4 regions of the Streptomyces sp. NPDC096132 genome follow, and region 4 is predicted to be linked to each of the others. Evidence: riboswitches for the same ligand, from Rfam matches in the RefSeq annotation. Region 4 holds a riboswitch; each other region holds the start of a gene.

Region 1 (4,911 bases), on a different contig from region 4:
GTCGCTGGGGAGGAGCTACAGGACGTGGCTCTCTCCGACATGAGGGAAGTGATCGATCTGCTGGGCATCACGGTGAAGCCGCTCGGAGAGGCGCGTAAGCGATCCGGGGTCAAGTGCAAGGTGACCGAATGGCACGCACTGACGGGGACGTTGGTTCCTGCTGACGTGCTTGAATCGGTGTGGCCTGTCGTGGAAGAGCTGATGACAGCGTATTTCCGACGTCGCCAGTTCGCGCGCGGTGCCGTGGACGTTCGCACGCAACTGAACGGGATCCTCCACCGGTTGCGCACCGGCTGTCTCTGGGACGTCCCGCCCCTTGAGGTCGCCAGGGATAACACCGCGGTCGACCAAAGGTGACCGACCCTCAACTCTGTGATCTTCACGTGATCTGCGCGGCATTAACTTGTGACAAGTGATCGTCTGCCGATACGTTCACTCGTCAGCGCGGCGAACGCGTGTGCGCTCGCATCGCACGCCGCGCCGGTCACTGCTGTCCAGAGAAAGGCCCCCGCATGCTCACCGGGAACGGTCGTCACCGTCGCCCCCGTCAGGCTCCGGCCCTCCTCGTCGCGGCCGGAGTGACCGGCTCCGCCATCGCCCTCCCGCTGTTCGCCGCAAGCGGCGCGAGCGCCGCCGACGGCACGGTGTGGGACAAGGTGGCGCAGTGCGAGACCGGCGGTTCCTGGAGCGCCGACGAGGGCAACGGCGAGTACGGCGGTCTGAGCCTCACCCAGGAGGACTGGGAGACCTACGACGGACTCGACTACGCCGCCGGCCCCGACCTGGCCAGCCGCAACCAGCAGATAGCCGTGGCGCAGAAGGTCCTCGCGGCCGAGGGCGTCGGCGCCTGGGGCACCTGCGGGCTGACGTCCGGGCTCACCAAGGAGAACGGTGCGTTGAGCGTGGACACCGGGGTGGGGGACGAAGAGTCCGACTCGTCCGCATCCTCCGGATTGTCCGACCTGTCCAAGGGTTCGTCGTCCGACTCCGGAAAGTCCGGCGACTCAGGCGGCTCCGGCAACTCCGACGAAGACTCGGCCGATTCCTCCGGCGATTCGTCCGGTTCGGCCTCTGAGTCCCCTTCGTCCTCTTCGTCCCCGGAGGCGAACGACTCCGACAAGTCGGGCACTTCGGATGAAGCCTCCGATGACGCGGAGGGTGCCGACAGTTCGCCCACGGCCATCCCGGAAGTGGACGACTCGGACAATCCGGCCCAGGCGGAGGGTTCTTGGAGCCTCGTGGACACCGGCTCCCTCGGCTCCGGCCGCCATCGTGGCGCCACCGCCGACGAGACCGTGGCGGACAACACCTCCACCGCCTCCTCCGGCCGGCACGCGGCGAGCGTCTACACGGTCCAGGAGGGTGACACCCTCGCCTCCATCGCCGACTCCCTTGACCTCGACGGCGGATGGCGTGCGCTCTACGCCGAGAACAAGGACGTCATCGGCGCCGACCCGAGCGACATCACCCCCGGTCAGACCCTGGACACCGGCGTCGAATAGGGGCGGAACACCCAGAAAAACACCGGGAGTTCACGTCCCGCTTCGCGCCGAATGTCCGGTTTGGTGAAAGTGTGGGATGAGTCTCAGAAGTCGTGATCGTCTTTGAAATTCCCCGGATCGCGTGTCTACGGTCATGACCGCTCGGCAACCCGAGCCCCGGCTGCCGTAACGCCGAATCCTGCCAGTGGCAGCCCGGGAACAGTCGTCGCGTCAAGCGCCGTAGGCAGGAGCGGGGGACCCAAGGTAAGTGCCGGGCCCGGCGGTTGACCGCCGGAACCGGCTCGGGGTGAAGCCGCGCACCATGAGGTGCGCGGCCGGGCAACTCAACCGGCCCGAACCCGACAGCTCACCTCGCAGGCGTCGGTGAGGGGATCGATCCATGCTGTTTTCCGGCAAGGGCAAGCACCGTCGTCCGAACAAGGCCACCCGCGTCGCCGCGCTCGCCGGCGTCACCGGTGTCGCCATCGCCGCCCCGCTGATGGCGGCCGGCAACGCCTCCGCCGCCACCGCCTCCGAGTGGGACGCGGTCGCCCAGTGCGAGTCCGGCGGCAACTGGTCCATCAACACCGGCAACGGCTACTACGGCGGCCTGCAGTTCTCGGCCTCCACCTGGGCCGCCTACGGCGGCACCGCCTACGCCGCGCGCGCCGACCTCGCCGGCAAGGAACAGCAGATCACCGTCGCCGAGAAGGTCCTCGCGGGTCAGGGCAAGGGCGCCTGGCCGGTCTGCGGCACGGGTCTGTCCAGCACCCCGTACGCCGGTGGCGGCTCCTCCAGCTCCGCCGACTCCTCCTCGTCGAGCAGCGCCGGCTCCTCGGACACCACCACGCGTTCGACCGAGCAGCAGAGCGCCTCCCGCTCCGCCGAGCGCCCCGCCGCCTCCAAGACGGTCACCACCCCGACCGGCAAGAAGGTGAAGAAGGGCGACGGCGAGTACAAGGTCGTCAAGGGCGACACCCTCAGCTCCATCGCCGAGAAGCACAAGGTCAAGGGCGGCTGGCAGAAGCTGTTCCAGCTGAACAAGGACATCGTCGAGGACGCCGACCTCATCTACCCGGGTCAGCAGCTGCACCTGAAGTGACACCTGCTTCCCAGCGGGGCCACAGGCCGCTCACAAGGTGGCCCCGCACACTGAAGGCCTCGTGAGGGTCACCCCCCGTCCCCACGGGCTCCCCGCTCCGGTGCGTGTTCCCCCGTACGCACCGGGGCGGGGTTTTTCTTTGCCCGTGTGTTCGCCTCCGCGCCACCCGCCCTTTGTTCCGATGGGGAACAATGTGTACGGTCAGTTTGTCCACGGGGCGGTCGGTCGGCTGCCGACGCCCCGAAGGCGGTTAGGCTCTAGTCGCAAGGCCCACGCGGCCCCGCACAACCAGCGTCACATCCCAAGAAGGAGATGCTCGTGCCGTCCATCGACGTCGTCGTAGCCCGGGAAATCCTGGACTCCCGAGGCAACCCCACGGTCGAGGTCGAGGTCGGCCTCGACGACGGCAGCACGGGTCGTGCCGCCGTCCCGTCCGGCGCTTCCACCGGCGCCTTCGAGGCCATCGAGCTCCGCGACGGTGACCCCAACCGCTACCAGGGCAAGGGTGTCGAGAAGGCCGTCCTCGCCGTCATCGAGCAGATCGGCCCGGAGCTGGTCGGCTACGACGCCACCGAGCAGCGTCTGATCGACCAGGCCATGTTCGACCTGGACGCCACCGACAACAAGGGCTCCCTCGGCGCCAACGCCATCCTCGGCGTCTCGCTCGCCGTCGCCCACGCCGCCTCCGAGGCCAGCGACCTCCCGCTCTTCCGCTACCTGGGCGGCCCCAACGCGCACCTGCTGCCGGTGCCGATGATGAACATCCTGAACGGCGGCTCGCACGCCGACTCCAACGTGGACATCCAGGAGTTCATGATCGCGCCGATCGGCGCGGAGTCCTTCTCCGAGGCCCTGCGCTGGGGCACCGAGGTCTACCACACCCTCAAGAAGGTCCTGAAGTCCAAGGGCCTGTCCACCGGCCTCGGCGACGAGGGCGGCTTCGCCCCGAACCTCGGCTCCAACCGCGAGGCCCTCGACCTCATCCTCGAGGCCATCAAGGAAGCCGGTTACATCCCCGGCGAGCAGATCGCCCTCGCCCTCGACGTCGCCGCCTCCGAGTTCTACAAGGACGGCAAGTACCTCTTCGAGGGCAAGGACCGCTCCGCCGCCGAGATGACGGAGTACTACGAGGAGCTCGTCGCGGCCTACCCGCTCGTCTCCATCGAGGATCCGCTGTTCGAGGACGACTGGGCCGGCTGGAAGGTCATCACCGACCGTCTGGGCGACAAGGTCCAGCTCGTCGGCGACGACCTGTTCGTCACCAACCCCGAGCGCCTCGCCCGCGGCATCGAGGAGGGCACCGCCAACGCCCTGCTCGTGAAGGTGAACCAGATCGGTTCGCTGACCGAGACCCTGGACGCCGTCGAGCTGGCCCAGCGCAACGGCTTCAAGTGCATGATGTCGCACCGCTCCGGCGAGACCGAGGACGTCACCATCGCCGACCTGGCCGTCGCCACCAACTGCGGCCAGATCAAGACCGGCGCCCCGGCCCGCTCCGAGCGCGTCGCCAAGTACAACCAGCTGCTGCGCATCGAGGAGATCCTCGACGACGCCGCGGTGTACGCCGGCCGCTCGGCCTTCCCGCGGTTCCGTGGGGTCTCCAAGGGCTGACCCCGCCCGGGTCAAGCGATAGCCAGTCGTACGTACGTCCCCGTACTCGGTCCCGTACCGTGTGCGGGGACGTACGCGCGTGTGAAAAGGGGAGGCAGTACCGATGGCCGTGAAGGACCGGGACCGTTTCTCCACCGCGACCAGGCTGCGGCTGCTCGGTGAGCAGACGGCGGCCCGTGTCTACCGCTCCCAGACCAAGCGTCAGGCCCGCCGCTCCCGCCTCACCAGCCGCGCCGCCCTGCTGGCGCTGGTCCTGTGCACCCTGATCGTCGCCCTCGCCTACCCGATGCGGCAGTACGTCTCCCAGCGCGCCGAGGTCGCCGACCTGGAGCGGGAGAAGGAAGAGGCCAGCCGGCGGGTGGAGCAGCTGCGCGATCTCAAGGCACGCTGGCAGGACGACGCGTACGCCGAGCAGCAGATCCGGGAGCGGCTGCACTACGTGATGCCGGGGGAGACCGGCTACATCGTGATCGACCCGGACGCGGCCCGGCAGACCCGCGCCGACCTCGGGGCGGCCGACCGCCCCTGGTACTCGAACGTCTGGGACGGGGTCGACAAGTCGGACGCCTCCGACCGGTGAGACCGACCGGGTGAGTCCGGCCCGTGAGACCGGTCGTGAGACCGATCGCCCCCACCAGTGAACCGTGCATGTAGAAAGACAGGTATGGAAACGCCCCCGCCGACCACCCCGCGCACCGAGCCCACCGACGCGGACGT
Region 2 (4,911 bases), on a different contig from region 4:
GCTCGGTGGACCACCGCGTCGCAGAGTCCCATGAGGGCCACCTTCGCGTCGCACTCCGTGAGCGGTGCCAGCGCGGCCCGTGCCTCCTCGGCGTAGCGCACCGTGTCGCGGCGGGCCTGCTCCAGCGCCGGGTGGGCGCGCAGGGCCGCGACCGCCTCGGCGAGCTTGGCGTCGTCGCTCAGGTCGGAGTCGAGGAGCTCGCACAGCGCGATGTCCTCGGGCAGCTTCTGCTGGGCCGCGCGCTCGCGCAGCCGCAGCACCGGAAGGGTGGGGACGCCCTCGCGCAGGTCCGTGCCCGGTGTCTTGCCCGACTCGTGGGAGTCGGAGGCGATGTCGAGGACGTCGTCGGCGAGCTGGAAGGCGACGCCGAGCCGCTCCCCGTACTGGGTCAGTACGTCCACCACCGTCTCGTCGGCGCCCGACATCATCGCGCCGAAGCGGCAGGACACCGCCACGAGGGAGCCGGTCTTGCCGCCGAGCACGTCGAGGTAGTGGTCGACCGGGTCACGGCCGTCGACCGGGCCCGCCGTCTCCAGGATCTGGCCGGTGACCAGCCGCTCGAACGCCTCCGCCTGCACCCGCACCGCCTCGGGGCCGAGGTCGGCCAGGATGTGCGAGGCGCGCGCGAAGAGGAAGTCGCCGGTGAGGACGGCGAGCGAGTTGCCCCAGTGGGCGTTCGCGCTGGGCACCCCGCGCCGCACCGCGGCCTCGTCCATCACGTCGTCGTGGTACAGAGTGGCCAGATGGGTGAGCTCGACCACGACGGCCGAGGGGACGATCCCCGGCGCGTACGGGTCACCGAACCGCGCCGCGAGCATCACGAGCAGCGGCCGGAACCGCTTCCCGCCGGCCCGCAGCAGGTGCTGGGCCGCCTCGGTGATGAACGGCACCTCACTCTTGGTGGCCTCGAGCAAGCCTTCCTCGACAGCCGCCAGTCCGGCCTGGACATCGGCTTCGAGAGCCTGGTCCCGCACGTTCAGCCCAAACGGCTCGACGACGGTCACGAGGGGTCTCCTGTCTGCTGGTGTCTACAAGCGACTACGCGGTTTGTCGATAGGTCTCTGCGCTCACTCAAGTCAGCGTATCCGGTCATGTTTCGATCACCGCGAGCCCCCACGGTGACAGCCCGGACAGGCCCTATGAGAAGGGGCACCCCTTAAGCCGCCATCTGGGTTTATTGCCCGATTCACCCCTCTTGTGATCGCTGGTGAGTTGGCTCACTCGCCCGGCCCAACCGCCCCCCTTCCGGTTCCCCTTCGCGGCGCCCCGACACCTCGTGCCGCTCAAGCGAGTTGACACTTTGCAGCAACAAAGGATCAAGCACCTCATAGAGCACAGATCAAGGTCAATAGGGGTGAACTGTGAATCCGCCACTTGTTCCGGACATGTGCTCTCGCATACGTTCCCGGCCTGTCGGGCGGACGCCGAATCCTGCCACCGCCCGGACACCCACCGAGAAGACCACGGCAGGAGCGGGGGAACCAGGTAAGTCGCCGCACCCGATGCGCCCGGCCATGTCTCTGGACATGTACCGGACACAACGGGACGGCTCGGGGTGAAGTCGTGTCCGCGAGGACACGGCCGGGCAGCTCCCGCCCGAACCCGACAGCTCACCTCGCAGGCGACGGAGAGGAACTTCGCCATGCCCGCTCAGCCCCGCCGCTCCCGCCGCCTCGCCCGCACGCTCGCCGTCGCCGCCACCGGCGTCACCGTGCTCGCCCTCCCGCTCTTCGGCGCGACCGCCGCCTCCGCGGCCACCCCGACCGTGACCACCGCCACCAGCCTCGGCTACGCCAACAACCTCGACGGCTGGATCCGCGCGTCGCTCCAGGTCATGGCGCAGCACGGGATCCCGGGCACCTACAACGGCATCTACCGCAACGTGATGCGGGAGTCCTCGGGCAACCCGTCCGCCGTCAACCTCTGGGACTCCAACGCGGCCGCCGGCACCCCGTCCAAGGGCCTGCTGCAGGTGATCGACCCGACCTTCAACGCGTACCACGTGTCCGGCACGTCGTGGGACCCCTACGAGCCGGTCGCGAACATCACCGCCGCCTGCAACTACGCGGCCGCGCGCTACGGCTCGATCGACAACGTGTTCGGCGCGTACTGAGCCGAGCCGCTACGGATAACGTGTTCGGCGCGTACTGAGCCGAGCCGCTACGGATAGAGACGTTCGAGGACGACGGCCACGCCGTCGTCCTCGTTCGGCGTCGTCACCTCGTCGGCCACCGCCTTCAGCTCCGGGTGGGCATTGGCCATCGCGACACCGCGGCCGGCCCAGTCGAACATCGGGATGTCGTTGGGCATGTCCCCGAAGGCCAGGGTGTCCTCGGGCCGCAGGCCCAGATGCTCGGCGGCCAGGGCCAGCCCCGTCGCCTTGGTGATCCCGCACGGCTGCAGCTCCACCGTGCCCGGCCCCGACATGGTGACGGTGGCGAGCGAGCCGACCACCGAACGGGCCGTCGCCGCCAGTTCGTCGTCGGACAGGCTGGGATGGCGCAGCAGCACCTTGCTGATCGGCTCGCACCACAGGTCGTCGCGCCGCTCCACGCGCAGGGCGGGCAGGGTCGGGTGCGGCATCCGGTAGCCCGGCTCGATCAGCGTCAGCCCGTCGACGCCGTCCTGGTCGACGGCCGCGTACACCTGCCCGACCTCGGCCTCGATCTTGCCCAGCGCGGTCTCCGCGAGTTCCCGGTCCAGGGTGACCGACCACAGCAGACGGTTCGCGCCGGCGTCGTACAACTGCGCGCCCTGTCCGCACACCGCGAGCCCCCTGCTGTGCAGGCGGTCGAGCAACGGGCGTACGCGGGGCGCGGGGCGGCCGGTCACCACCAGGTGGCGCGCCCCGGCGGCCGCCACCCGCGCGAGCGCGTCGAGCGACCGGTCGGAGAACGTGTCGTCGCCGCGCAGCAGCGTTCCGTCCAGGTCGGTGGCGATGAGGGAGTACGCGGTGCGCTCGGCGTATGCGATGGGTGCGGCCATGATCAGAGAATACGGATCCCGCACCCGCCGGACTCGACCTGAACCGGACCAGGACGGAGTCCGGCCCTCTTGTGTCAACTCCCCTTCTTTTGTTGACCGATCGCTGTTGATGCCCGGGATGGAGGGGATCGGCCGGGCGAGAAATGGCGAGAGTGGCGAGAAATGGCTTTCCACCGCATCGCCGGGTAGCGACCGGTTAAAGGCCTCTGTACCGGTTGGCAACAACATGCTTCGCTACCTACCGTGCGCCCGGTCTGGAGCGGTACCGTCCATGTGTCCAGGGGGGACTTGATCGGGGGGTCAGGTTGAGCAGTGGGCGTATCCGTGTGCTGAGGCCGGAGGATCTCGGCGAGGGGGAACGGGAGCGGTGGCGCGCGCTGCGCGCCATGTCGACCGCGCCGCGCAACCCCTTCATGGAACCGGAGTTCACCGACGCCGTGGGCCGCGTGCGGTCACGCGCGCGTGTGGCGGTGGTGTACGAGGGGCGCGAGCCGGTCGGCTTCCTGCCCCATGAGCGCGGCGGGCTCGGCCAGGGCCAGGCCCTCGCGTACGGCGTCTCGGACGCGCAGGGCGCCGTACTGGCGCCGGGCCTCGGGCTGAACGTCGACGAACTGATGCGGGGTTCTTCCCTGTCCAGCTTCGCCTTCGACAACCTCGAGGCGGAACAGGGGCTGTTCGTGCCGCACGCGGCCGCGGAGTACACCTCCTACGTCATCGACGTGGAGAAGGGCTACGAGACGTACGAGTCCGTCCTGCGGGCCCAGTCGCCGAAGTTCCTGAAGACGACCCTCGCCAAGGAGCGCAGGCTCGGCCGCCAGGTCGGCGAGCTGCGGTTCGTGTTCGACGAACGCGACCCGGCCGCGCTGCGCACCCTCATGGCGTGGAAGTCGGCGCAGTACCGCAGGACCGGGCGCCGGGACCGGTTCGCGCAGGACTGGATCACCCGTCTCGTGCACACGCTGCACGAGACGCGCGCGCCGGAGTGCTCCGGCACACTGTCCGTCCTCTACGCCGGCGGCGAGCCGATCGCCGCCCACTTCGGGCTGCGGTCGGCGACCGTCCTGGCCTGCTGGTTCCCGTCGTACGACACGGAGTTCTCGAAGTACTCGCCGGGTCTGGTGCTGCATCTGCGGATGGCCGAGGCGGCCGCCGCCGAGGGGATCGGCCTGCTCGACCTGGGGCGGGGGGCGGCCGAGTACAAGGACTCGCTGAAGACGGGGGAGATTCCCGTGTACGAGGGAGCGTGGACGCGTCCGGGGGTGGGCGCCGCGCTCCACTGGCTCAGCCGTGAGCCGTCCCGCCGCGCGCACCACTTCGTACGCGGCCGGCCGAGGCTCGCGGCCCTGGCCGCACGGACCTTGAAGGGCGCGGGGCGGCTGCGCCGTTCCTGACAGCCAACACGACCGGGACGGGCCACACGGCCGCGACGGCCACACAGCCGGGACGGCCGGACAGTCGGGACGGCCGGACAGTCGGGACGGCCGGACAGTCGGGACGGCTGGACAGTCGGGACGGCCGGACAGTCGGGACGGCCACACGGCCTGGACGGGCCGGACGGCCGGGACGGGCCGGACGGCCGGGACGGGCCGGACGGCCTGGACGGGCCAGACGGTCATGACACAAGGGGGGTTCATGTTCCGCGCGACACGTGCACAACAGGAGATCCAGGAGTTCCTCGGCATCAGACCGGTGCAGATCGCCGAGCTGGAGCTGGACGACGGGGGCGGGCCGAAACCCGGACCGGGCAGCCCGCCCGTCACGCACGGCGAGGTGTTCGTGCTGGTGAGGAGGGGTGGCCGGCCGGTGGGGACGCTTCTCGGGCACATACCCGAGGGCGCCGATCCGAGGACGGTCCTCGTCGGCCTGACGGCCCGCCTGGCGGCGGCACCCGCTCCCGCGGCGGCCGTGCCGGGCGTGGTGCCGGCC
Region 3 (4,911 bases), on a different contig from region 4:
GACGACACCTCGGCCAACGACGTGATGGCCCAGCTCATGTACCTGGAGCACAAGGACCCGGACCGGGACATCGCGCTCTACATCAACTCTCCCGGCGGCTCGTTCAGCGCGATGACCGCGCTCTACGACACGATCCGGTACGTCACCTGTGACGTGGAGACGACCTGCCTGGGCCAGGCCGGCTCGTCCGCGGCGGTGCTGCTGGCGGCGGGCGCCCCCGGCAAGCGGTTCGCGCTGCCGGGCGCCCGGATGGTGATCCAGCAGCCGGCGCTGCCCGAACCGGTCGAGGGGCAGGCCAGCGACCTGGCCATCCAGGCCGATGAGCTGGCCCGCACCCGGGACCTGCTGGAGGAGATGCTCGTACGGCACACCGGCCGCAGCCCCGGACAGGTGACCGCGGACATCGAGCGCGACCTGATCCTGACGGCGCCCGGGGCCGTGGAGTACGGCCTGATCGACGGGGTCGTCCCCAGCCGCCGGGACCTGTCCGGCGGACGCGGTGGGCGGTGAGCCGCCGATGCTGCCTCCCGAGCTGCCGCCGCTGCCCGCGCTCACCCGCGCCGAGGCCGAGCTGATCGACCGTTATCTGGACGTGGTGGACCTGCTCGGGCGGATCAACCCCGCGCATCACGGGGACACGTACCGCGGGCTGAGGGCCGCCCAGGCGCTGGTGGCGAGGGCGGCGGAGCTGCGCGACGCGCTGACGCTGATGCACCAGCGGGGCGAGAGCGAGCTGCACGCGCCGACCCTCGCGCGGGCGCTGCGCGTGCTGGACGGGGAGCGCCGTACGGCGCGCGTCACGGTGCCTCCGCTCTCCGACAGTTGACCCACGGTCGTCCGGCCCTGAGCGCCCGCGTCACGAACGCGACGTCCGGGCCGGAGTTGAAACGCACCAGACGGGTTACCCCCGTTCGGCGGAGCGGCGGCTCCTTTTGCGAGCGCGCGCATTGTGCCGAAGGCGCCGTTTCCCGGGGCGGCTCAAGGGGTAGCGGCGCAGGTCGGGGGGTCTTTGGCACCCTTGACTCCTGATCGCCCATCAGGGTGTCCACCCGAACGGGTGAGTGGTGAGTAACCCCACAAATCCCCGGTTGCGTTGGGATTTTTGGTCAACGGTGAGTCAAGATCCGTGTCTGACGACAAGTCCCCGCCACAAGCGGCGGGGCGGTCCGGGCGGACGCCGAGTCCTGCCGCTGCCCGGATTGACCGGTCGACAGAAGTGCATCGGCAGGAGTGGAGGACCCAAGCACGACGGGTCGCCGGAACGGTCACGCCATGACCGGGTCGAGCAGCCCTTGGGGTGAAGCCGCGCGAGCGGCCGGGCACCTTTGTCAGCCCGAATCCGACAGGTCATCCTTCACAGGCGGTTGACGAAGGGTTGCGCATGACTGCGCTCAATCGTGTCCCGTCGCTCATGGCCCGGGCCGGTACGGCCTCGGCCTTCGCCATCGCCGCCGTGGGCGGCTCGATCGTGATCCCCGGGGTCGCCTCCGACGCGGCGGCCGCCACCCCGGCGACGAAGGCACTTCAGGTCGCGGCCTCCAAGAAGGGCTCCCCGTACAAGTACGGGGCCACCGGACCGAAGAGGTTCGACTGCTCGGGTCTCACGCTGTACTCGTACAAGAAGGCGGGCAAGACCCTGCCGCGTACGGCGGCGCAGCAGTACAACAAGACCCGCCACATCTCGGCCTCCAACCGCAAGGCCGGCGACCTCGTGTTCTTCCACTCGGGGTCGTACGTGTACCACGTCGGGATCTACGCGGGTAAGGGCAAGATCTGGCACTCGCCGAAGACCGGTGACGTGGTGAAGCTGCAGAAGATCTGGACCAAGAGCGTCTGGTACGGCCGGGTCCGCTGACCCCCGTTGTCCTCCCGGGCGGTGACGGCGTCCCTGACGCGTCGTCACCGGCCCGGGAGCTCTCCCGCCGGTGGGGTGGTCAGGGCCCCGGCCACCGGCTCCGCCGGGACGGTCCACGGCAGCTCGACCGTGACCGTCTTGCCGCCCTCGCGCGTGGGGCGGACTCTGAGCTTGCCGCCGTACTCGGCGGTCAGCCAGCGAATGATCACCAGGCCTCGGCCGTTGTCCTGCTGGACGGCGGCCGGCAGTCGTTTGGGGAAGCGCGGGTGGCTGTCGGTGACGCCGATCAGCAGGCGTTCGTCACGGTCGAGGACCAGGGACACCGTGAAGGTGGGTGACTGCCCGAAGGTGTGCTGTACGGCGTTGGTGGCGAGTTCGGAAACGATCAGCCGGATGGTGTCGGCCGCCTCGCTGTCCGCCGGCAGACCCCATTCGACGAGGGTGCCGGCCACGAAGCCGCGGGCCGTGGAGACCGAGGCGGGATCGCTCGGCAGAGTGACGGATGCTTCCAGATGGTCTGCCATGGCGACCTCGTCCCTTTCCCACGGGACCGGAGTCCGACACGCTGCGGATGGTTCGAGTACGGTCCCGGACTGGTGCTTCTTCGCCAGACTGCCATTACCGCGCCGGTCACGGGTGGCGATCCACCAAGATATGCATATATCTGTCGCCCAATGCGGTGAACTCTGCCACGGCAGAGCGTTTTTGGACGGCCCCCGAGGAGTAAGGAGGAGCCCATGCAGCACGGTCCCGCGGTGCGCCGCCGGAAGCTGGGCGCCGAACTGCGCAGTCTGCGCGCCCGGGCGGGGCTCACCAGCGGTGAGGCGGCCCGGCTCGTCGGCTGGCACCAGTCCAAGGTGAGCCGCATCGAGACCGGCACCAGTGGTACGAAACCGGCCGATGTACGGTTACTTCTCGACGCCTACGGGGTGACCGACCCGCAACTGCGGGAGCTGATGCTGGCGTTGGCCGGCTCGGAGGAGAGCGGCGGCCGGGACCACTGGTGGCACGCCTACCGCGGGGTCCTGCCGGCCGCCTACCGGGACTTCATCAGCCTGGAGTCGCAGGCCGGAGCGATGCGCACGCTGGAGACGACCGTGGTCCCGGGACTGCTGCAGACGCCCGAGTACGCGCGCGCCGTGACCCGGGCGGCGGTGGAGGGCGCGGACGAGGACCAGCTGGACACGCTGGTGGAGGTGCGGATCGCCCGCCAGGACGTCCTGCGCAGGCAGCCGCCGCTGCGGCTGAGCGCGGTGCTGGACGAGGCGGTGCTGCGGCGGGAGGTGGGCGGCCCCGAGGTCATGGCCCGTCAGCTTCTTCGGCTGACGGAGGCGGCCCGGCTGCCCCAAGTGCGCTTGCAGGTCCTGCCGTTCGCGGCCGGCGCCCATATCGGAGTGACCGGCCCTTTCGTTATCTTCTCATTTTCGAGCGGTTCCGATCTGGACGTGGTTGTTCTCGACCACTTGACGAGTAGCCTCTATCTCGAACGGAAAGAAGACCTCGAGGCCTACACCGAGGCCTTCAACGCCCTTCGGGCCCATGCCCTTTCGCCCGAGGAAACACTGGAATACATCGCCGCGATAGCTGACGGCGCGTAGGGAGGCACCATGTCTGCACTGCCTCGGAACGTACCCCGCAGCACCGATCCCCACGCTCTCCCGGAGGTGCGGTGGCTGCGCAGCAGCTACAGCACGGGAGCGAACAACTGCGTGGAAACGGCCCGGCCGGCCTCCGGGCCCTGGGCCGGGCTGCTCGCCGTACGCGACTCCAAGGACCCGTCCGGGCCCGCCCTGCTCTTCTCCCCCGAGAGCTGGTCGGGATTCACGGCCGCGTTCCGCTGACCACGGCGTCGAACACCGTCGCCTGATCACCGTCATCCGCCATCAGGGGCGACCCACGGCCGTGTCACGCCGACTCATGGTCGTGTCTCCCCGATCACCCGTACAGCGCGTTCCAGCTCGGCCCCGGAGAGGTCCGCGCGGGCGGTCAGCCTGAGGCGCGAGATGCCGTCGGGCACGGAGGGAGGACGGAAGCAGCCCACGGCCAGCCCTGCCGACCGGCAGTCCGCCGCCCATCGCACGGCCCCCTCCGGGGACGGCGCACGCACGGAGACGACCGCGGCGTCCGGACGTACCGCTTCCAGGCCCTCGGCCGTCAGCCGGGAGTGCAGCTCGGCCGCCACCGCACGCGCGCGCGCCGCCCGCTGCGGCTCCCTGCGCAGCAGCCTCAGCGCGGCCAGTGCCGCGCCCGCCGCCGCCGGGGCCAGTCCGGTGTCGAAGATGAACGTCCGGGCCGCGTTGACCAGATGGTCGATCACGCGCGCGGGACCCAGCACGGCCCCGCCCTGGCTGCCGAGCGACTTCGACAGCGTCACCGTGACGACGACGTCCTCGGCGCCCGCGAGACCCGCCGCGTACGGGGCACCGCGCCCGCCGTCGCCGAGCACACCCAGCCCATGGGCGTCGTCCACCACGAGCCCGGCGCCGTGCTCCCGGCAGGCGGCCGCGAGTCCGGCCAGCGGGGCGGCGTCGCCGTCGACCGAGAAGACCGTGTCGGAGACCGCCACGGCCGGGCCGTCGTGCGTGCCGAGGGCCTTGCGCACGGCGTCCAGGTCGGCGTGCGCGACGACCTGGGTGGTGCCCCGGGCCAGCCGGCAGCCGTCGATGAGCGAGGCGTGGTTGCCCGCGTCGGAGACGATCAGGGAGCCGTGCGGGGCCAGCGCGGTGACCGCGGCGAGGTTGGCGGCGTACCCCGAGGAGAAGACCAGGGCCGCCTCCACCCCGCAGAAGTCGGCGAGCTCGCGCTCGAGCTCGGTGTGCAGTTCGGTGGTGCCGGTGACCAGCCGCGAGCCGGTCGCGCCGCCGCCCCAGGTCCGCGCGGCCGCCGCGGCGCCCTCCGTGATCTCCGGGTGCCGGGACAGGCCCAGGTAGTCGTTGCTCGCGAGATCGAGCAGCGGAGAGTCGGACGGGCGGGGGCGCAGCGTCCGTACGAGTCCGGCCCGGCGGCGCAGTTCCGCCTGTTCGTCGATCCAGCCGAACGCCATGGGTCCTCCGGTG
Region 4 (4,911 bases):
CTGCCGCCCCTGGCCCGGGCGGCGGTGGGGAGCCGGTCACCTGGGGGAGGACGCTAGGCCCGTCTGTGTCGGGTTGGTAACGCGATGTATGGAAATGGCGCGAGTGGACCGGCAGGTGATCGTTTCTGTCGAGGGAGCCGGGTCGGGGGCGTCGGCTTCGCGCGGAGCGGTGACCGATGCGGCGATTCCGGGACACCTCGGCGCGGCAGGCTGCTATGGGACGCATATATGCAAGCCAGGTCACATGGGGAGGGCCGGTGTGGGGGGCACGGGCACGGCTGATTAGCATCCGGCCTCATGGACGTACTCATCCATCTTTTCGTCGGCCTGCACATCATCGGCATCGCCGCGCTCCTGGGCGGCTTCCTCACACAGATGAAGGCGATGGGCCAGGGCACGGCCCGCTTCGTCCCCGCCATGCTGCACGGCGCGGCGACGATGCTGGTCACGGGCGTGATCCTGGTCGGCCTCAATCAGGCCGACGACCAGCCCGTCAACAACATCAAGATCGGTGTGAAGCTGGCGCTGCTGATCGTGATCCTCGGCCTGGTCTATGTGAAGCGGGACGACGAGAAGGTGGACAAGTCGCTGTTCGGCCTGGTCGGCCTGCTGACCGTGGCGAACATCTTCATCGCGGTCCTCTGGACCTGACGGACCGGGTGGATCCCGGGGAGCCGGGGAACCCGGAGGCCGTCACGGACCGGCGGACCATGGCCAGCGCCGCCACGGCGACGGCCAGCCACGCGGCCACCGCGACCCACAGCAGCACCTCCCCGGGCCCCTTGAGGCCCGGGATGCGGACGGCCGCGGCGACGGAGAGCATCGCCGCCGCCGTCACCCCCATCGGGAACACCGTCGCCCATCGCCGGACGTCGTAGCGCAGGCGCGGCCGGAACACCTCGGCGGCGAGCAGTACGGCGTACCAGCACAGCGAGAGCACGAGCAGCGCGACGGTCATCGCGCGCAGGGCGCCCCTGTCGTCGGCGTTCCACAGATACAGCTCCCCGCGGTCGGCGGCGATGAGCCTCGCCCCCGCGAACGCCGAGACGGCGAGTGCCCCGCCCGCGATCCACTGGTCGCCGGCGCCCTCGGTCACCTGCCGCCAGTCGAACAGGGCCAGCATCAGCACGTAGAGCACCAGCCCCAGCCAGAACAGCGCCAGCGCCGTGTACGCCGGCCACGTCATCGCCTCCGCCTTGGCGAGCGTCGCGCCCAGCACCGCGAGCCCCTGGGTGGCCACACAGCACAGGAACACGTCCCCGGGCATCCGCCGTCCCCGGTGCCCCGCGAGATGCCGTACGACCTGCCGTGCGACGCCCGTCAGCAGCACCGGCCACAGCACGGCCGACAGGGCCAGCGACGCCCACGCGAGGGACTGCCAGCCGAGCGCCGAGACCCGTGTGCCGAGGACGGTCGTGGCGGCCACGGCGGTCAGTCCGGCCGGCGTGCCCGCCTCCGCGAGCCACCGCTCGCGCTCCCGCACCAGGCGTACGACGAAGTCCGCGCCCAGCGCCACCCAGGCGGCGCCGGCCAGCGCCAGCGCGACGCGGGACAACGTCTCGTATCCCGCCAGGTGCAGTCCGACGGACAGGATGCCGGTCGCCAGAACGGCGGCCCCGGCCGCCGGCGGACGCTGCGCCCACCAGGCGCGAAGGGAGGAGGAGCCGGGCATGGGGCCGATGCTAAGGAGTGCGGAGCGGCTTGCGCGGGGGCACACGCGCGCGTGGCTGCAAAAAACGGCGCACGCGCGCGTAGTCGCACAAAACGCCTCACGCGCGCGTGCCTCGGTCTGGCCGCGGTACGCCTGCCGCTGTGACTGCCTCAGGCCGGGCGAACCACGCTGTGGATGCCCGACTCTCCGTCGTAGTAGATCGACTCCTCGCGGACGTACGCGCCCGGCTTCGGGGCGTGGATCATCATGCCGTTGCCGATGTAGATGCCGACGTGGCTGACGTCGTCGTAGAAGAAGACCAGGTCGCCGGGCTGGGCGTCGGCGAGGGAGGCGGTGGTGCCGGCGTTCACCTGGTCGTAGGTGGTGCGCGGGAGGGTGACGCCCGCGGCCTTCCAGGCGGCCTGGGTGAGGCCGGAGCAGTCGTAGGAGTCGGGGCCGGTGGCGCCCCAGACGTACGGCTTGCCGATCTGCGCGCGGGCGAAGGCGAGCGCCTTCTCGGCCTTGGTGGCGTACGACGAGTCCGTGCCGGACGACGAGGAGCCGGTCGTCTCGGAGGTGTCGGCGCTCTGCTGCTGGGCGGCCGCTTCGGCGGCCTGCTGCTGGGCGAGCTCCGCCGCCTTGCGCGCGGCCTCCTCCTGCTTCCGCTTCTCGATCGCCGCCAGCCGCGCCTTCTCCTGGGCCGTCAGCTGCGACAGCAGCTCGCGCGCGTCGCCGAGCTTCTGCTGGACCGTGGCCTTGGCGGTCTTCAGATCGCTCTGCGTGTCGGTGAGCGCCGAGAGGCTCTCGGTGGCCTCCTGCCGCTTCTTCATCGTCGCCGACTGCTCGGTGAAGTAGTCGTCGACCGCGCCCTTCTGGCGGTCGGTCAGCCGGCTCATCAGCTGCGTCTGGTCGAAGTAGTCCTGCGGGGAGTCGGCCAGCAGGAAGGTCGCCGTGTCGGGGGCGGAGGCGCCGGTGCGGTACTGGGCCGCGGCGAAGGAACCCAGCTCCTCCCGTGCCTCGTTGAGCTTCTGGGTGCGCTGGGCGACGTCGTCGAGGAGCGTGTCGACGCGCTTGCGCTGCTTGGTCGTCTTCTCCTTGGCGGCGTTGTACTTCTCGGTCGCCGACTCCGCCTGGCGGTAGAGGTCGTCGACCTTCTTCTCGACCTCCTCCAGGCTCGGCTTGCCGTCGTCGGCGGGGGCGGCGTTGGCCGACTGGGAGAGCAGGGCCACGGACGTGAGGGCGGCGGTGGCGAGGGCGGGCGTGCGTATGCCTGCCACGCGGGTGCCCGGGAAGCGCGGCTTGCGGTGCTGCGACGCCAAGGGAGGCGACTCCTTCCATCGTCCGCCTACCGGGTTAGCTGTCGGGTTCGGGCGGATGGTTCGGAAGGGCGCCCTACGGCCCTGCCCCACTGGGCGGTCGGGCCGATTCACCCCGGGGAATCGGTGGGTCCCCGGCTCCGGCTGCCGCACAAGGGCGCACCGGACTCGGCGGAGGCCGCGCGGCCCGGCGAGGTTCGCCGGTGGGGATCCGTGGAGGCCTGCCCGGCACGGTAGCCAACTCGTGTGGCCCCTGTGAAGGTTGATGGGCGATATGCCCGATACATTTTCGTTACCTTGAGCAAAGCTCATCCATGGGATCACATGCTGTGATACGGCCGCCTCGGAAGGTGAGGGTGGGCATGTTTCCCGGGACGGCTCCGCGTTGTCAGTGGGGCACCCTAGACTCGGAGAGCGATGAGCAGCCTCTTTGACGACAGCTTCCTGGCGGACCTCCAGGGCCCTCGCGGCCACGACGAGGAGCCCCCGCCGCCGCCCGAGGACGATCACGCTCCGGAGTCGGTTCCGGACGATCTGTTCGGCGGGAAGTTCGACGTGCCCCCGGACCGCGATGCCTACTACCGCGACGGCGCCCCGCGCCCGGCGATCGACGCGGCGGCGCTCCTGGAGGGGCTCAACGACAACCAGCGCGCGGCCGTCGTCCACGCCGGTACCCCCCTGCTCATCGTCGCCGGCGCCGGCTCCGGCAAGACCCGCGTGCTCACCCACCGCATCGCCCACCTCCTCGCCGAGCGGAACGTGCATCCGGGCCAGATCCTCGCGATCACCTTCACCAACAAGGCCGCGGGCGAGATGAAGGAGCGCGTCGAGCAGCTCGTCGGCCCGCGCGCCAACGCGATGTGGGTGATGACCTTCCACAGCGCGTGCGTGCGCATCCTGCGCCGCGAGAGCAAGAAGCTGGGCTTCACGTCCTCCTTCTCGATCTACGACGCCGCCGACTCCAAGCGCCTGATGGCCCTGGTCTGCCGCGACCTGGACCTCGACCCCAAGCGCTTCCCGCCGAAGTCCTTCAGCGCCAAGATCAGCAACCTGAAGAACGAGCTGATCGACGAGGAGGACTTCGCCGCCCAGGCCGCCGACGGCTTCGAGAAGACCCTCGCCCAGGCCTACGCGATGTACCAGTCCCGGCTGCGCGAGGCGAACGCCCTCGACTTCGACGACCTGATCATGACGACGGTCAACCTGCTGCGCGCGTTCCCGGACGTCGCCGAGCACTACCGCCGCCGCTTCCGTCATGTCCTCGTCGACGAGTACCAGGACACCAACCACGCCCAGTACGCCCTGGTCAGGGAGCTGGTCGGCACCTTTGAGCACCCGGTCGACGTACCCCCCAGCGAGTACGACGTGCCGCCCGCCGAGCTGTGCGTCGTGGGTGACGCCGACCAGTCGATCTACGCCTTCCGGGGCGCGACGATCCGCAACATCCTCCAGTTCGAGGAGGACTACCCGGACGCGACGACGATCCTGCTCGAGCAGAACTACCGCTCCACGCAGACGATCCTCTCCGCCGCCAACGCGGTCATCGAGCGCAACGAGTCCCGCCGCCCCAAGAACCTGTGGACCAACGCGGGCGCGGGCGCGCGCATCACCGGCTATGTCGCCGACACCGAGCACGACGAGGCCCAGTTCGTCGCCGACGAGATAGACCGACTGACCGACGCGAGCGACGCGAAGGCCGGTGACGTCGCCGTCTTCTACCGCACCAACGCCCAGTCCCGTGTCTTCGAAGAGGTCTTCATCCGCGTCGGCCTGCCCTACAAGGTCGTCGGCGGCGTCCGCTTCTACGAGCGCAAGGAGGTCCGGGACGTCCTGGCCTACCTGCGGGTCATCGCCAACCCGGAGGACTCCGTCCCGCTGCGCCGCATCCTCAACGTCCCCAAGCGCGGCATCGGCGACCGCGCGGAGGCGATGATCGACGCCCTC

The links. A riboswitch is a leader RNA that binds a small molecule or an ion and turns the genes downstream of it on or off. The one in region 4 is predicted to bind cyclic di-AMP.
Region 1: linked by a shared signal. The riboswitch ahead of ACIRF9_RS31460 (transglycosylase family protein) and the one ahead of ACIRF9_RS14200 (NlpC/P60 family protein) in region 4 are both predicted to bind cyclic di-AMP.
Region 2: linked by a shared signal. The riboswitch ahead of ACIRF9_RS43420 (transglycosylase SLT domain-containing protein) and the one ahead of ACIRF9_RS14200 (NlpC/P60 family protein) in region 4 are both predicted to bind cyclic di-AMP.
Region 3: linked by a shared signal. The riboswitch ahead of ACIRF9_RS37410 (C40 family peptidase) and the one ahead of ACIRF9_RS14200 (NlpC/P60 family protein) in region 4 are both predicted to bind cyclic di-AMP.

The regions. Positions count from the first base shown of each region.
Region 1 covers NZ_JBIWGA010000015.1:44,550-49,460, reverse strand. The annotation lists gene ACIRF9_RS31470 (transposase) at 1-357, shown strand, start outside; gene ACIRF9_RS31465 (transglycosylase family protein) at 513-1,502, shown strand; cyclic di-AMP (ydaO/yuaA leader) riboswitch at 1,708-1,877, shown strand; gene ACIRF9_RS31460 (transglycosylase family protein) at 1,882-2,583, shown strand; gene eno (phosphopyruvate hydratase) at 2,896-4,194, shown strand; gene ACIRF9_RS31450 (septum formation initiator family protein) at 4,298-4,774, shown strand; gene ACIRF9_RS31445 (DUF501 domain-containing protein) at 4,859-4,911, shown strand, end outside.
Region 2 covers NZ_JBIWGA010000030.1:11,341-16,251, forward strand. The annotation lists gene ACIRF9_RS43415 (polyprenyl synthetase family protein) at 1-1,004, opposite strand, end outside; cyclic di-AMP (ydaO/yuaA leader) riboswitch at 1,413-1,639, shown strand; gene ACIRF9_RS43420 (transglycosylase SLT domain-containing protein) at 1,643-2,113, shown strand; gene ACIRF9_RS43425 (HAD family hydrolase) at 2,161-2,985, opposite strand; gene ACIRF9_RS43430 (GNAT family N-acetyltransferase) at 3,312-4,376, shown strand; gene ACIRF9_RS43435 (glycosyltransferase) at 4,618-4,911, shown strand, end outside.
Region 3 covers NZ_JBIWGA010000021.1:14,311-19,221, forward strand. The annotation lists gene ACIRF9_RS37400 (ATP-dependent Clp protease proteolytic subunit) at 1-510, shown strand, start outside; gene ACIRF9_RS37405 (hypothetical protein) at 518-826, shown strand; cyclic di-AMP (ydaO/yuaA leader) riboswitch at 1,176-1,378, shown strand; gene ACIRF9_RS37410 (C40 family peptidase) at 1,382-1,855, shown strand; gene ACIRF9_RS37415 (ATP-binding protein) at 1,900-2,379, opposite strand; gene ACIRF9_RS37420 (helix-turn-helix domain-containing protein) at 2,593-3,453, shown strand; gene ACIRF9_RS37425 (DUF397 domain-containing protein) at 3,463-3,696, shown strand; gene ACIRF9_RS37430 (8-amino-7-oxononanoate synthase) at 3,771-4,898, opposite strand.
Region 4 covers NZ_JBIWGA010000005.1:226,659-231,569, forward strand. The annotation lists gene ACIRF9_RS14190 (hypothetical protein) at 298-651, shown strand; gene ACIRF9_RS14195 (tellurite resistance/C4-dicarboxylate transporter family protein) at 629-1,672, opposite strand; gene ACIRF9_RS14200 (NlpC/P60 family protein) at 1,822-2,970, opposite strand; cyclic di-AMP (ydaO/yuaA leader) riboswitch at 2,978-3,151, opposite strand; gene pcrA (DNA helicase PcrA) at 3,385-4,911, shown strand, end outside.